DNA from 2 places in the Micromonospora sp. NPDC004551 genome. Region 2 is predicted to be linked to the other one. Evidence: riboswitches for the same ligand, from Rfam matches in the RefSeq annotation. Region 2 holds a riboswitch; the other holds the start of a gene.

Region 1 (6,956 bases), on a different contig from region 2:
GTCCTCGCCGTCCGGGGCCGGTGGCGCGGGGTCGCCACCGCGCTCGCCGGGGCCGCGCTGTTCGCGTTCGGCCTGGCCGAGCTGTACGTTCCGCTGGCCGGCTACGTCGAGGGGGAGGGGCCGGACCTCGCCGCGCTCTCCGGCGGCTGGCTCGCCGTCCTCACCGTGCTGCTGGTCGGCTACGGCCTCGCGGTGGCCGGCTGCACGTCGTACCCCCGGACGGCCGCCGTCGTCGCCGGGGCCTGCTTCACCGCGCAGAGCTTCACGCCCGTCCTGCCGGAATGGCCGGTCGTGCCGCTGCTGGCGCTGGTGGCGGCCACCTTCGCCTGTGTCGCGGTGGGCGGCCGGGCCGCCGTCGCGGTCGGTGTGGCCGGCTACCTCCTCCCGCTCGGGATCGAGAACGCCGCGGCCGGCGACTCCGACTGGGTCTTCATCCTGTTCGTGGGGCTCGCCGTGCTGGGTCCCGGGTACGCCGTGCGGATGCGGCGGGCGCAGGCGGCCCGGCTGGTGGCGCTGGCGGCCGAGCGGGAGGCCGCCGCCCGGACGGACGAGCGGCTGCGGGTGGCCCGCGAACTGCACGACATCGTGTCGCACGGCGTCTCGGTGATGGTGTTGCAGGCCGCCGCGGCGCAGGCGGTGCTCGACTCGGACGCGGGCCAGGCCCGCGCGTCCCTCGACGCCGTGCAGGAGGTCGGGCGCGAGGTGGTCACCGAGCTGCGCCGGTTGCTGGTCATCCTCCGCGGCGCGGAGGCGGCGCCGGAGGGACTGCCGTCGTTGCGGCGGATCGACGCGCTGACCTCCGGGGTGACCCTGGCCGGCGGGCGGGTCGAGGTGACCGTCACGGGTGATCTCGCCGCGATTCCCGCCGCCGCCGATGTCAGCGGGTACCGGATCCTCCAGGAGGCGCTGACCAACGCCACCCGGCACGCGCCGGGCGCGACCGTCCGCGTCTCGATCGAGGTGGGCGGCGACGATCTCCGGCTGCACGTGGTGGACGACGGCACCGGCCGGGCCCGGCGGGACGCGGGCACCGGGCACGGCCTGACCGGCATCCGCGAGCGGGTGGAGCTGTTCGGCGGCACGGTGAGCGCCGGGCCCCGCCCCGGGGGCGGCTTCGAGGTGCGCGTCACGCTGCCCTTCGACGCCGAGGCGTCGGCCGGCGCACTGGCCACGGCGGGGTTCACCGGATGACCCGGGTCCTCATCGCCGACGACGAGGCGCTGGTGCGCGGCGGGCTCCGCCTGATCCTCAGCGCCCAGCCGGACCTCGACGTGGTCGCCGACGCGGCCGACGGCGAGGAAGCCGTGCAGCTGGCGGCCCGGCTCGCGCCCGACGTGGTGCTCATGGACATCCACATGGCGCCGGTGGACGGGATCGCCGCCACCGAGCGGATCCTGGCGGCACGCGGCGACACCCGGATCATCATGCTGACCACCTTCGACCTGGACGAGTACGTCTACCGGGCGCTACGGGCCGGCGCCTCCGGCTTCATGCTCAAGACCACGCCGCCCCGGGAGCTGGCCGAGGCGGTGCGGACCGCGGCCCGGGGCGACGCCCTGCTCTCCCCGTCGATCACCCGTCGCCTGATCGACCACTACACCGCGACCGCGTCGGTGGTTCCCGACCCGGGCCTCGCCGGGCTGACCGTGCGGGAGACCGAGGTGCTGCGGATGATGGCCCTCGGCCTGTCCAACCGGGAGATCGCCGACCAGCTCTTCGTCGGCGAGGCGACCGTGAAGACGCACGTCAACCGCATCTTCGCCAAGCTCGGGGTGCGGGACCGGGTGCAGGCGGTGGTGCTGGCGTACCGGAGCGGGCTGGCCCAGCCGCGCCGGTAGCGGGGCTCAGCCGATCAGCGGACGGAACGTGCCCAGCACCACGCTGACCGTCAGCGCCGCCCCGGCGATCGTCGCCGCGCCCGCGACCAGCAACGCGTCCGCCCGGGTGAAGCGCTGGCGGCGGGCGACCGTACGCGGGGTGCCGGCGTCGAAGCCCCGGGCGTCCATGGCGACGGCCAGCCGGGTGCCCCGCCGGATCGCCCCCACCAGCAGCGCGAACGCCGTCGACCCGAACAGCCGCAGCTTGGCCAGCGGGTTGCGGCCGGCGTCCACGCCCCGGGCCCGGCGGGCCATGCTGATCATCCGCCACTCCTGCTCCAGCAGCGGCACCAGCCGGAACGCGGCCAGCGCGCCGATGGCGAACCGGGCGGGCGCCTTCGCGTTCTGGATCAGCGCGTCGGCCAGGTCGGTGGGGTCGGTGGTGGCGAAGACCAGGATCCCGGGCAGCGCCACGGCGAGCATCCGCAGCACCAGTCCCAGCGCGGTGACCAGCACACCCTCGGTGACCAGGACCGGACCGGCCTCGACCAGCACCCGGCCGGAGCGGTCGGCGGCGAAGAGCACCAGCGTGACCAGGATGCCGGCGGCGCCGGCCAGCAGCGGCCAGGCCCGGCGGGCCAGCACCCGGTAGCGGACGCCGAACAGCGGCAGCACCGCCAGCTCGACGGCGATGGCGATGGCGGGGGCCACCGGGTCCAGGGTGGCCACCAGGACCAGGGTGAAGACCAGCGCGGCGGCCAGCTTCGCCACCGGGTTCCGCCGGGCCAGCGGCGCCCCGGCCACCGCGACCGGCTCCACGTCGATCATCGGCGCTCCAGGGTGATGGTCCGGTCGGCCAGTGCGGCGACGAAGTCCGTGTCGTGGGTGACCGCGACGACGCCGTGGCCGGCGTCGCGCAGGTCGGCCAGGAGATCGACCAGCTCCCGCCAGGTCCGCCGGTCCTGGCCGAAGGTGGGCTCGTCGCAGATCAGCAGGCGGGGCGCGGTGGCCAGGGCGGTCGCCACGCTCAGCCGCCGCGCCTCCCCGCCCGAGAGGGTGTACGGGTTGGCGCCCGCCAGCCGGTCCAGCCGCAGCCGCTCCAGCAGCGCGTCCACGGTGGTTGTCACGGCCGCCTCGGGCTGCCCGGTGCGGCGCGGGCCGAGGGCCAGCTCGTCCCGGACGGTGCTCGTGACGAACTGGTGTTCCGGGTCCTGGAAGACCGAGCCGATCCGGCCGGCCAGGGCGGGCGCCCGCCAGCGGTGCGGGGGAGTGCGCGCGTCCCGGCCGGCGAGGGCGGGGGTGGCGGCGACCGTACCGGTGCCGGGGCGGAGCAGGCCGCCGAGGAGCAGGGCCAGGGTGGACTTGCCGGCGCCGTTCGGGCCGAGCACGGCGAGCGCCTCGCCGGCGCGTACCCGGAGGTCGGTGGGGGCCAGCCGGGGCGGCAGGCCGAGCCGGTCGGCGGTGAGCAGCACGTCGCCGGGCGGCGTGGTGGCGTGCCGGGGCGGCACGGTGCGGCCCGGCACCCAGACCCCGGCGGCGGCGAGCGCGTCGCCGTGCGCGGCGAAGACCGCGTCGGGCGGGCCGTCGGCGCGTACCCCGCCGCCGGGTTCCAGCACGACGACCCGGTCGACCAGCGGCAGCGCCTCGGCGACCCGGTGCTCGACGAGGATCAGCGTGGTGTCCGCGTCGAGGGCGTCGGCGACGGCCCGGCGGATCAGGTCGGCGCCGGCCGGGTCGAGGTTGGCGGTCGGCTCGTCGAGCAGCAGCAGCCCCGGCCGCAGGGCGAGCGTCCCGGCCAGCGCCAGCCGCTGCTGCTCGCCCCCGCTCAGCGCCGCGGTGGGCCGGTCCCGGTCGTACGGGAAGCCGACCCGGTGCAGCGCCTCGTCCACCCGGGGCCAGATCTCCCCGGCGGGTACGCCCCGGTTCTCCAGCCCGAACGCCACGTCGTCGCCGCAGCGGGCCATCACCAGCTGGGTCTCCGGGTCCTGGAAGACGATGCCCACACGTTCCCGTGCCTTGCGCGGGTCGAGCCCGTCGATCTCGACGGTGCCCTCCTGCTCACCGGAGTCCTCGGGCAGCAGGCCGGCCAGCGCCGCCAGCAGGGTGCTCTTCCCGGCCCCGGAGGGCCCGAGCAGCAGAACCCGCTCCCCGACCTCGACGCGCAGGTCGACCCCGCGCACCGCCCAACCGCGGCGCCCCGCATGCCGCCACCCGAACCCCCGCAGCTGAACGGCACCCACGCGCCACCTCCTCTCGGCCCAGCTTGGTTGATCAAGAGGTTTGCGTCCGGAAAACGGCTTCCGCTGACGCAAACCTCTTGATCAACGCGGTCTCGGTTCTGTGCTCAGACCAGGGCTCGTTCGCGGCCGGCCGGGAAACGGTCCAGGACGCCGGTGTTGGCCAGGGCGCGGGTCAGGAGCCAGGCGCCGGCGCCCGCGATCACCGTGGCGCTCACGATGGTCAGGAGGGCGTACGGCAGGCGGTAGTCGACCAGGTCGTAGGCCTTGTTCCAGTAGACGAAGTCGAAGATGGCCGCGGTCAGGCCGGTCAGCGCGCCGGCCAGCAGGGCGGCCGGCAGCCGGTACGCGCGGTAGCGGAAGGCGGCGAAGGCCAGCTCGGCGCCGAGGCCCTGCATCAGGCCCTGCACGATGACGATGCCGCCCCACTGGCTGCCCAGCAGCGCCGAGATGATCGCCGCCAGCAGCTCGCAGTAGAGCGAGGCGCCGGGCTTACGGATGACCAGCCCGCCGAGCACGGCCGGGACCAGCCAGACGCCGTAGATGAGTGTCTGCGCGGGCGGGAAGAAGGCGAAGGCGGCGTCCGTGGCGCCCCAGAGCAGCCCCCAGGCCCAGAAGATGACGCCGAAGGCGACGGCGATCACCGAGGCGACGACGATGTCGACGGTGCGCCAGCGGTTGCTGTCGGTGTGGTTCATGGCTGACTCCCAGTTCAGGTGAGGAACCAGGAGAAGACGCACGCCGCGCCCGGTGGTCACCGGACGGCGGCGCGGCTGGAGGTCGACCGAACTCCCTGCGCTGGCATTACCCAGATCAGGTTCGAGGGTCTGCGGGCACCGGCCCGCACTCTCAGCGCTGTGCGCTCCCCTGTCGGATGTGAAGTTGTCTCGTCGCAGACGCTAGCACCGACCCCGCCGCCCGGCCCAGCAGGGCGATCGCCCGTTAGGGTGGCGGCCATGCGGGTCGAGGTGCGAGGTCTGACGTTCGAGGTACGCACCGGCGGCCCCGAGGCCGGCGAACCCGTCCTGCTGCTGCACGGCTTCCCGCAGCACTCCGGCGAGTGGGACGAGGTCACCCCCGCGTTGCACGCGGCCGGGCTGCGCACGTACGCGCTCGACCAGCGCGGCTACTCGCCGGGCGCCCGGCCTGCGGACGTCGGGGCGTACCGGATCCCGGAGCTGGTGGCCGACGCGGCCGCCGTGCTCGACGCGCTCGGGGCGACCAGCGCCCACCTGGTCGGTCACGACTGGGGCGCGATCGTGGCGTGGGGCCTGGCGGCGGCGCACCCGGAACGGGTCCGCACGCTGACCGCGGTGTCGGTGCCGCACCCGGCGGCCATGGGGCACGCGCTCGCCACCGACCCGCGGCAGAAGGCCCGTTCCTCCTACATCGCCCTGTTCCGCAAGCCGGGCAAGGCGGAGAAGGTGCTCCTCGCGTTCCGGGCGGCGACCCTGCGCCGGATGCTCGGCGGGGTGGGTGACGCCGGACGGGTGGCCCGCTACGCCGACCCGATGCGCGAGCCCGGCGCGCTGACCGCGGCCCTGAACTGGTACCGGGCCATGACCGGGGCGGACATGAAGGCCGTCGGGCCGGTGGGCGTGCCGACCACGTTCGTCTGGAGCGACGGGGACGTGGCGATCGGGCGCACGGCCGCCGACGCGTGCGCCGCCCACGTCACAAGCGACTACCGCTTCGTGGTGCTGCCCGGCGTCACCCACTGGATCCCGGACGAGGCGCCGGGCCCGCTGGCCGCGGCGATCCTCGCCCGCGCCGGCCGATGATCGCGACCATCCCGCCGGCCCGGCCGCACACCCGCGCGTCGCTCGCCGCCCAGCTCCGCGACCTCGGCGTACGCCCCGGCGGGACCGTGCTGGTGCACGCCTCCCTGCGCCCGCTGGGCTATCTCTGCGGCGGCCCCGAGGCGGTGCTGCTCGCCCTGCGCGACGTGCTCGGCCCGGCCGGCACGGTGGTGGTGCCCACCCACACGCCGGACAACAGCGACCCGGCGGAGTGGAACAACCCGCCGGTGCCGGGGGACTGGTGGCCGGTCATCCGCGACGAGCTGCCCGGCTTCGACCCGGCGGTGACCCCGAGCCGGTTCATGGGCGCGCTGGCCGAGCTGGTCCGCACCTGGCCGGGTGCGCTGCGCAGCGGCCATCCACACGTCTCGTTCGCCGCGCTCGGACCGGCAGCCGGGCGGGTCGTCGCCGGCCACGCGCGCGCCGACATGCTGGGCGAGGGCTCGCCGCTGGCCCGCCTCTACGACCTCGACGCCGACGTGCTGCTGCTCGGCGTGGACCACGGCAGCAACACCTCCCTGCACCTGGCCGAGTACCGGCAACCCGCGCCGCCCCGGCAGCGCTGCGGCGCGGCGGTGCTCACCGCCGGCGGCGGCCGGGAGTGGGTGTGGTGGGACGACGTGCGCCTGGACGACGAGGGTTTCACCCGGCTCGGCGCCGACCTGGAGGCCACCGGAGCGGTGCGGCTCGGGCCGGTCGGCGACGGGACGGGCCGGTTGATGAGGCAGCGGGCGGCGGTCGACTTCGCGGTCGAGTGGCTGGCCCGGCACCGACGGACGGAGGAAGCATGACGGTGAGTTCCGAGGCGTACCTGGCGGTGGTGACCGAGACCATCGGCCGGGTGGCCGCCGACCAGCGGGAGAACGTGGCCCGGGCGGCGGACCTGATCGCCGCGTCGTTGCGCGACGACGGGGTGGTGCACGCGTTCGGCACCGGCCACTCGGAGGCCCTCGCCATGGAGATCGCCGGCCGGGCCGGCGGGCTGGTCCCCACCAACCGGATCGCCCTGCGCGACCTGGTGCTGTACGGCGGCGAGCCGGCCGACGTGCTCGGCCCGAAGCTGGAACGCGAGCCGGCCGTGGCGCACCGCCTCTACGAGCTGG
Region 2 (6,956 bases):
CAGCCGGATGTGGTGCGGGTTGCTCACCCCCAGCCCGGAGCCGATCGGCGCGCCGGCCGGCATGACGGCCGCGCAGCCCACGTCGGCCAGCCGGCGGGCCAGGATCGGATCGTCCGAGGTGTACGGCAGCACGGTGAACCCGTCGGCCACCAGTTCCTCGGCGGCGCGCAGCAGCTCCACCCCGTCGGGCAGCAGCGTGCGCTCGTCGCCGATCACCTCCAGCTTCACCCAGTCGGTGCCGAACGCCTCCCGGGCCAGGTGCGCCACCTTCGCGGCCTCGGACGCGGTGTGGCAGCCGGCCGTGTTCGGCAGCAGCCGTACGCCGCAGCGGTCCAGCAGGTCGAGCAGTCCGCCGGCGGCGCCCGTCGCGGTGTCCACCCGGCGCAGCGCCAGGGTGACCAGCTCGGTGCCGGAGGCGCGGATGGCCTGCTCCAGCACGTGCAGGTTGGCCGCGCCGCCGGTGCCGAGGATGAGCCGGGAGTTGAAGCCGACGCCGCCGATCTCGAAGGCCATCCGGCTCACCCGCCCTGCGCGGCGCTGAGCACCTCGACCCGGTCGCCGTCGCGCAGCACGGTCGCCGGCCAGCCGCCGCGCGGCACCACCTCGCCGTTCACCGCGACCGCCAGGCCGCGCTCCTGAGTGGTGACCGCGCGGACCACGTCGGCGACGGTCGAGCCGCCGGGGAGCTCCCGTCCCGCGCCGTTGACGATCAGTTCCACCTGGGCTCCTTCCCGAACCGGTCGGGGGTGAAGGGGGCGAGCAGCGGATCCGCCTCGCCCGTGACGATCAGCTCGGTGACCAGGTCCGCGGTGACCGGGGTGAGCACGATGCCGTGCCGGTGGTGCCCGGTGGCGACGAGCACGCCGGGGCGGCCGGGCAGCGGCCCGATGATCGGCGCGTTGTCCGGGGTGCCGGGGCGCAGCCCGGCGGTCGCCTCGACCAGGTCGTACTCGGCCAGTTCCGGCACCAGGTCCACGGCGGCGCGGAGCAGCCGGAGCACCGCACCGGCGGCCACCTCGGTGTCGGCGCGCTCCTCGACGGTCGCCCCGACCACCACCTCGCCGCTGTCCCGGGGCACCAGATAGATCGATTCGCCGTCGGCGTACCCCCGGATCACGTGCCGGAAGTCCGGCGTGCCGCGACCGGGCGCGCGGAGCCGGAGCACCTGACCCTTGACGGGCCGGACCGGCAGCCCGGTCAGCGCGGCGGCGCCGCAGCCGGCCGCGACCACCGTGACCGCGGCGTCCACCTCGGACAGCGCGCCGACCCGGTCCGGGCGCAGCACCGCGCCGGCCCGCTCGGCCGCCGCCCGCAGCGCGGGGACCAGCCGGCGAGGGTCGACCTGGTGGTCGCCGGGGGCGACCGCGCCGCCGCGCACCCGTGGGGACAGCGCCGGCTCGCGATCCCGCAGCTCCGAGGGGCGCAGCGGCGTGATCGGCAGTCCCAGACCCTGCTGGTACGACCAGAGCCGCCGCGCCTCGGCCACGTCGTCGGCGGTGAGCCCGACCACCAGGGTCCCGTCGGCGCGGTATCCGACGTCGGCGCCGGCCGGCTCGGCCAGGTCGGCGGCGAAGCGGGGCCAGCGGGCGGCGGACTCGGCCAGCAGGCCGGTCAGCTCGTGCTCGCCGAAGTACGCCTCGGCGACCGGGGAGAGCATCCCGGCGGCGACGTGCGAGGCCCCGGAGCCGGGAGCGGGATCGTGGACGGTCACGCGCAGCCCCCACGACGCACAGCGCCACGCGATCGCCAGCCCGACCGGTCCCGCCCCCACGATGGCGACGTCCGGCCGGGTCAGCACGTAAGCGCCGCGATCAGCTCGGCCGTGGTGCGGGCGGGGTCGGGGCTGCCGGACAGCGCACCGACCACGGCCACCCCGTACGCCCCGGCGGCCCGCAGCGCCGGCACCGACGCCGCGGTCACCCCGCCGATGGCGATCACCGGAACGGCCACGGCGCCGGCCACCGCGCGCACCCCCGCGGGGCCGATCGGGTCGGGCAGGCCGGACTTGGTGGTGGTGGCGTGACAGGGGCCCACGCCCAGGTAGCCGGCCCCGGCGGCGACGGCCGCGGCGGCGCTGCCCGGCTCCCGCGCGGTCGCGCCGAGCACGGCGTCGGCGCCGAGCACCCGGCGGGCGGCCGCCACGGGCAGGTCCTCCGCGCCGACGTGGCCGCCGGCGGCGCCGACCGCCAGTGCCACGTGCAGCCGGTCGTTGACCAGGCACGTCGCCCCGTACGGCCGGCACAGCCCGACCACCCGGTGCGCCAGCTCGTACGCCTCCCGGTCGGTGGCGTCGTCCTCGACGCGGACCTGGACGACCAGCTCGGCGCGGGCCACCGGCAGGGCGGCGCGCAGCACGGCGAGCGGGTCCCGCCCCGGCCGGGTGTCGGTGATCAGATGCAGTCGTCCCAGGGACGGCACGGCAACTCTCCTCCCTGCGCCGGCATTACCCGGATCAGGTTCGACGGTCGGGGGCTTCCAGCCCCCCTCTCAGCCCGGTGGCACCGGGCTCCCGTGGGTCACTTGCGGGCCTACCGTACGACGTGGGCACCGATCCGCCAAGGGCCGGTGGGGAATTTCCCACTGACCGTCCCGCGTGGAGGTCGGGGACAACGCGTGATCTTCCGATCACGTCATGCTGTCCGGATGCCCTCGTCCGCCCGTGTCGCCCGCCGGCGGCCGGGTCATGGCGCCGGGGCAGCGGGCGGTGCCTCAGAGAAGGGCGTCGAGGGCGTCGAGGTCCTCGTCGGTGGGCTGCCAGGTGCCCGCCTCGGCGTTGGCGCGTACCTGCTCGGGCGTGGTGGCGCCGGCGATCACCGAGGTCACCGCCGGTCGGGCGGCGAGCCCGCCGATGGCCACCTGGAGGATGCTGATCCCGCGCTCGGCCGCGTACGCCTCGATGGCCTCGATGGTGTCCCAGTCGGCGGCGGCGAGGCGCTCGGCGTACCGGCCGCCGCCGGAGAGCCGGCTGCCGGCGGGCGGCGCCTCGTTCCGCTTGTACTTGCCGGTGAGCAGGCCGTTCGCCAGCGGGAAGAACGGCAGCATGCCCAGGCCGAACCGCTCGCACGCCGGGATCACCTCGGCCTCGACGGACCGCTGCAGCAGCGAGTAGTGGTTCTGCGCGGAGATGAAGCGGGTGCGGCCCTGGGAGGAGGCGGTCCAGTCGGCGTCGGCGATCTGCCAGCCGGCGAAGTTCGAGTTGCCGAGGTAGCGCACCTTGCCGGCGGTGACCAGGTCGTCCAGCGCGGCGAGGGTCTCGTCGATCGGGGTGCCCGGGTCGGGCTCATGCATCTGGTAGAGGTCGATGTGATCGGTGTCGAGACGCCGCAGGGACGCCTCGACCGCCCGGGCGATGTAGCGGCGGGCGCCCCGGGCGCCGTGGTCCGGCCCGTTCAAGCCGTGCATGTCCATGCCGAACTTGGTGGCGACCACCACGTCGTCCCGGCGGCCCTTGAGCGCCTGCCCGAGCAGCTCCTCGGAGCCGCCCTGCGGCTCGCCGTAGATGTCGGCGGTGTCGAAGAAGTTGATCCCGGCGTCGAGCGCGGCGTCGACCACCGCCCGGGTGCCGTCGAGGTCGAGCTTGCGGCCGAAGTTGTTGCAGCCGATGCCGACCACGGACACCACGAGTCCGGAGTCGCCCAGCCGGCGGTAGGTCATCTCAGTCACGAGATCACCCTATGCCGCCGGCCGGGCGGTCACCCGACGTCCCAGACCGGCTCCGGGGTCTCCACCACCTCGCCGTCGCTCCGGAACAGCACGAACCGGTCGAACGAGCGCGTGAACCACCGGTCGTGGGTGACGGCCACGACCGTCCCGGCGAACGCGCCCAGGCCTGCTTCGAGGGCCTCCGCGGAGGCCAGGTCGAGGTTGTCGGTCGGCTCGTCGAGCAGCAGCAGGGTCGCACCGGACAGCTCCAGCAGCAGCACCAGGAAGCGGGCCTGCTGGCCGCCGGACAGCGTCCCGAACCGCTGGTCGCCCTGGCCGGCCAGCTCGTACCGGGACAGGGCCGCCATGGCCGCGTGCCGGTCCATGCCGGCCCGGTGCTCGTCGCCGCGCCACAGGATGTCGACGAGCGTCTTCTCCATCAGCTCGGGCCGGTCGTGGGTCTGCGAGAAGTGGCCGGGCCGGACCCGGGCGCCGAGGCGTACCTGGCCGTCGTGCGCGACGGGCGCGAGCTTCGCCCCGTCGACCGGGATGTTGGCCGGGTCGGGGTCGGTGCCGCCGCGGGCGAGCAGGCGCAGGAAGTGCGACTTCCCGGTCCCGTTCGCGCCGAGCACCGCGACCCGGTCGCCGTACCAGAGTTCCAGGTCGAAGGGATAGGTCAGGCCGTCCAGTTCGAGCTGCTCGGCGACCACCGCGCGCTTGCCGGTCCGCCCGCCGGCCAGGCGCATCCGGATGTCCTGCTCCTTCGGGGGTACGGGCGGCGGCCCGGCCTCCTCGAACTTGCGCAGCCGGGTCTGTGCGGCCTGGTAGCGGGAGGCCAGCCCGTCGTTGTACGCGGCCTTCTGCTTGTACATGAGCATGAGCTCGCGCAGCTTCTGGTGCTCCTCGTCCCAGCGACGGCGCAACTCGTCGAGGCGGGCGTGCCGGGCCACCCGGGCCTCGTGCCAGCTCGCGAAGCCGCCCGGGTGCACCCAGGCGCTGCCGCCCTCGACGGCGACCACCCGGTCGGCGGTCTGGGCCAGCAGTTCCCGGTCGTGCGAGACGTAGAGCACGGACTTGCCGGACTCGCGCAGCCGGGCCTCCAGCCAGCGTTTGCCGGGCACGTCGAGGAAGTTGTCCGGCTCGTCGAGGAGGAGCACCTCGTCCGGGCCGCGCAGCAGCAGTTCGAGCGCGAAGCGCTTCTGCTGGCCGCCGGAGAGCGTACGCACCGGGCGCTCCCGGGCGGTGTCCCACGGCAGGTCGAGGACGATGGTGGCCACGGTGTCGAAGAGCACCTCGGCGTCGTACCCGCCGGTCTCGCCCCAGGCGGCCAGGGCGTCCGCGTACGCGAGCTGGGCCTTGCCGGCGGCACTGCTGTACTTGCCGCGCACCTCGGCCGCCCGCATGGCCGCCTCGGTCTCGGCGAGGCGGTGGCCGGCGTCGCGCAGCGCGGGCGGGGCGAGCGACAGCGCCAGGTCGGCGAGGGTCGACTCGTCGCCGATCATGCCGATGAACTGGCGCATCACGCCGAGCCCGCCGGAGCGGGCGACGGCGCCGGTCTTCACTGGCAGGTCGCCGGCGACCATGCGCAGCAGGGTCGTCTTGCCGGCGCCGTTGGGCCCGACGAGCGCGACCTTGGCGCCCTCACCGACCCGGAACGACACGTCGGCGAAGAGTTCCCGGCCGTCCGGGAGGATGTGCCCGACCGCTGCCACGTCCACGTATCCCACGCGGGCATCCTGCCCGAGGGAAGGGCGCGGGCGACACTCGATTACCGGGTGACCCGGAGCACCCGGAAGCCCTTCTGGCTGGCGTGCCGCTCGACCTGCCAGCCCTGCTCGACCAGCCAGCGGTGCAGCGAGTCGCCGCCGAGGTGCCGCGCGACGACCAGCCAGGCCACCCCGTCCGGGGCGAGCCGTGGCAGCCAGCGCCGCAGCAGCTCGTGCAGCTCCGCCTTGCCGATGTGGATCGGCGGGTTGGACCAGATCTCGGCGAAGGTGAGGTCGGCGGGTACGTCGTCCGGCGCGGCCACGTGAACCCGGCCGGCGGCGCCGACCCGGGCGGCGTTGGCGGCGGTGAGGTCGCGGGCCCGCTGGTTGACGTCGACCGCCCAGACGGTGGCGGCCGGCGCGCTGCTGGCCAGTACGCAGGTGATCGGCCCGAAGCCGCACCCCACGTCGAGCAGCGGGCCGGTGGCGTCGTGCCCCGGCAGCTCGGCCTTGCGCAGGAGCACCGCCGTGCCGGGATCGAGCCGGGCGGCGGAGAAGACGCCGCTCGCGGAGGCGAGGGTGTAGTCGCGCCCGGCGACGGAGAACTCGACCTCGCGCGGCTGGGCGGGGGTCGTGGGTTCAGCGGTGAAGTAGTGGTCGCCGGTCACGACGGGCATTGTCGCACCGGCCGGGAGCGGCGTCGGCGACGGTGCGCCCGGCAGGAGTCACGCCACTTCGCCGGATTTTCGCGATATTACCCACTAAAGGGACAATGCGCCCTACTGTAACCAACATGGTGTATCGGTACGAGTCCGATGAGGACGCCTTCCTGGAGTACCCGAGGCCCGGTTCGGACCCGTCCGTACCCGGTGCGGCGGCTCCGCCGGCGGGTCCCTCGCCGTCCCGCTTCCCCACCCCGTCACTGCCGCCACCGGTCCGGACCACCCGGCCGGCCGTCGACGCCGCCCGGGCACCGGCCCCGCCGCCCCCGGCACCGGCCCCGGCACCCAGCCGGCCCGCGCCGCCCCGGGAGCCCGCACCCGTGCCGCAGCCCACGCCGGCGGTGCCCGCGCCCGCGCCACCGGTACCGCAGCCGACGCCGGCCGCCGCACGGGGGCCGGCGATGTCGAGCCCGGTCGACCCCGTCGTCCGGACCACCGATCCGCTGGACCTGTCCCCGTCCCACCGGGCCGAACGCCGGCGCGGCGGCGGCCGGACCTGGCAGGTGCTGATCGGCGGCGCCGCCGTGCTGATGCTGCTGGCCCTCACCGGGCTGGCCGTCGCCGCCCTCCTGGAGGATCGCACCGCCACGCCGCAGGCCGGCCAGCAGAGCGGCCAGCCGGCCGCGGAGCAGTCCGCCGCGGCCGACGGGAAGGACCTGGACTCCCGGGACACCGACCAGGCGGCGCTCACCGCCAAGGAGGTCTTCCCCGGCCAGCAACTGGTGGTGGCCGACGGGCAGCCCGCGTACCGGGTGCTCAAGACGCAGTCCAGCGCCAGCTGCGCGGTCGCGGCCACCGGCGAGATCGCCGACCTGCTGGTCCGCCTCGGCTGCAACCAGGTCGTCCGGGCCACCATGCGCTCCGCCGACGGCGACCACCTGCTCAC

Evidence for each region. Region 2 has a riboswitch for thiamine pyrophosphate ahead of ABZW14_RS19310 (thiamine phosphate synthase). Riboswitches for the same ligand answer to the same signal wherever they lie in the genome.
Region 1: it holds a riboswitch for thiamine pyrophosphate, as region 2 does, so the genes downstream of both, ABZW14_RS29675 (ECF transporter S component) here and ABZW14_RS19310 (thiamine phosphate synthase) in region 2, are expected to answer to the same signal.

The regions. Positions count from the first base shown of each region.
Region 1 covers NZ_JBEXLM010000036.1:11,529-18,484, reverse strand. The annotation lists gene ABZW14_RS29695 (sensor histidine kinase) at 1-1,191, shown strand, start outside; gene ABZW14_RS29690 (response regulator transcription factor) at 1,188-1,838, shown strand; gene ABZW14_RS29685 (energy-coupling factor transporter transmembrane component T) at 1,845-2,645, opposite strand; gene ABZW14_RS29680 (ABC transporter ATP-binding protein) at 2,642-4,057, opposite strand; gene ABZW14_RS29675 (ECF transporter S component) at 4,162-4,752, opposite strand; TPP riboswitch at 4,827-4,933, opposite strand; gene ABZW14_RS29670 (alpha/beta hydrolase) at 5,011-5,835, shown strand; gene ABZW14_RS29665 (AAC(3) family N-acetyltransferase) at 5,832-6,644, shown strand; gene ABZW14_RS29660 (SIS domain-containing protein) at 6,641-6,956, shown strand, end outside.
Region 2 covers NZ_JBEXLM010000015.1:105,170-112,125, reverse strand. The annotation lists gene ABZW14_RS19325 (thiazole synthase) at 1-522, opposite strand, end outside; gene thiS (sulfur carrier protein ThiS) at 519-719, opposite strand; gene thiO (glycine oxidase ThiO) at 710-1,798, opposite strand; gene ABZW14_RS19310 (thiamine phosphate synthase) at 1,792-2,418, opposite strand; TPP riboswitch at 2,413-2,522, opposite strand; gene ABZW14_RS19305 (aldo/keto reductase) at 2,710-3,654, opposite strand; gene ABZW14_RS19300 (ATP-binding cassette domain-containing protein) at 3,693-5,369, opposite strand; gene ABZW14_RS19295 (methyltransferase) at 5,411-6,016, opposite strand; gene ABZW14_RS19290 (hypothetical protein) at 6,142-6,956, shown strand, end outside.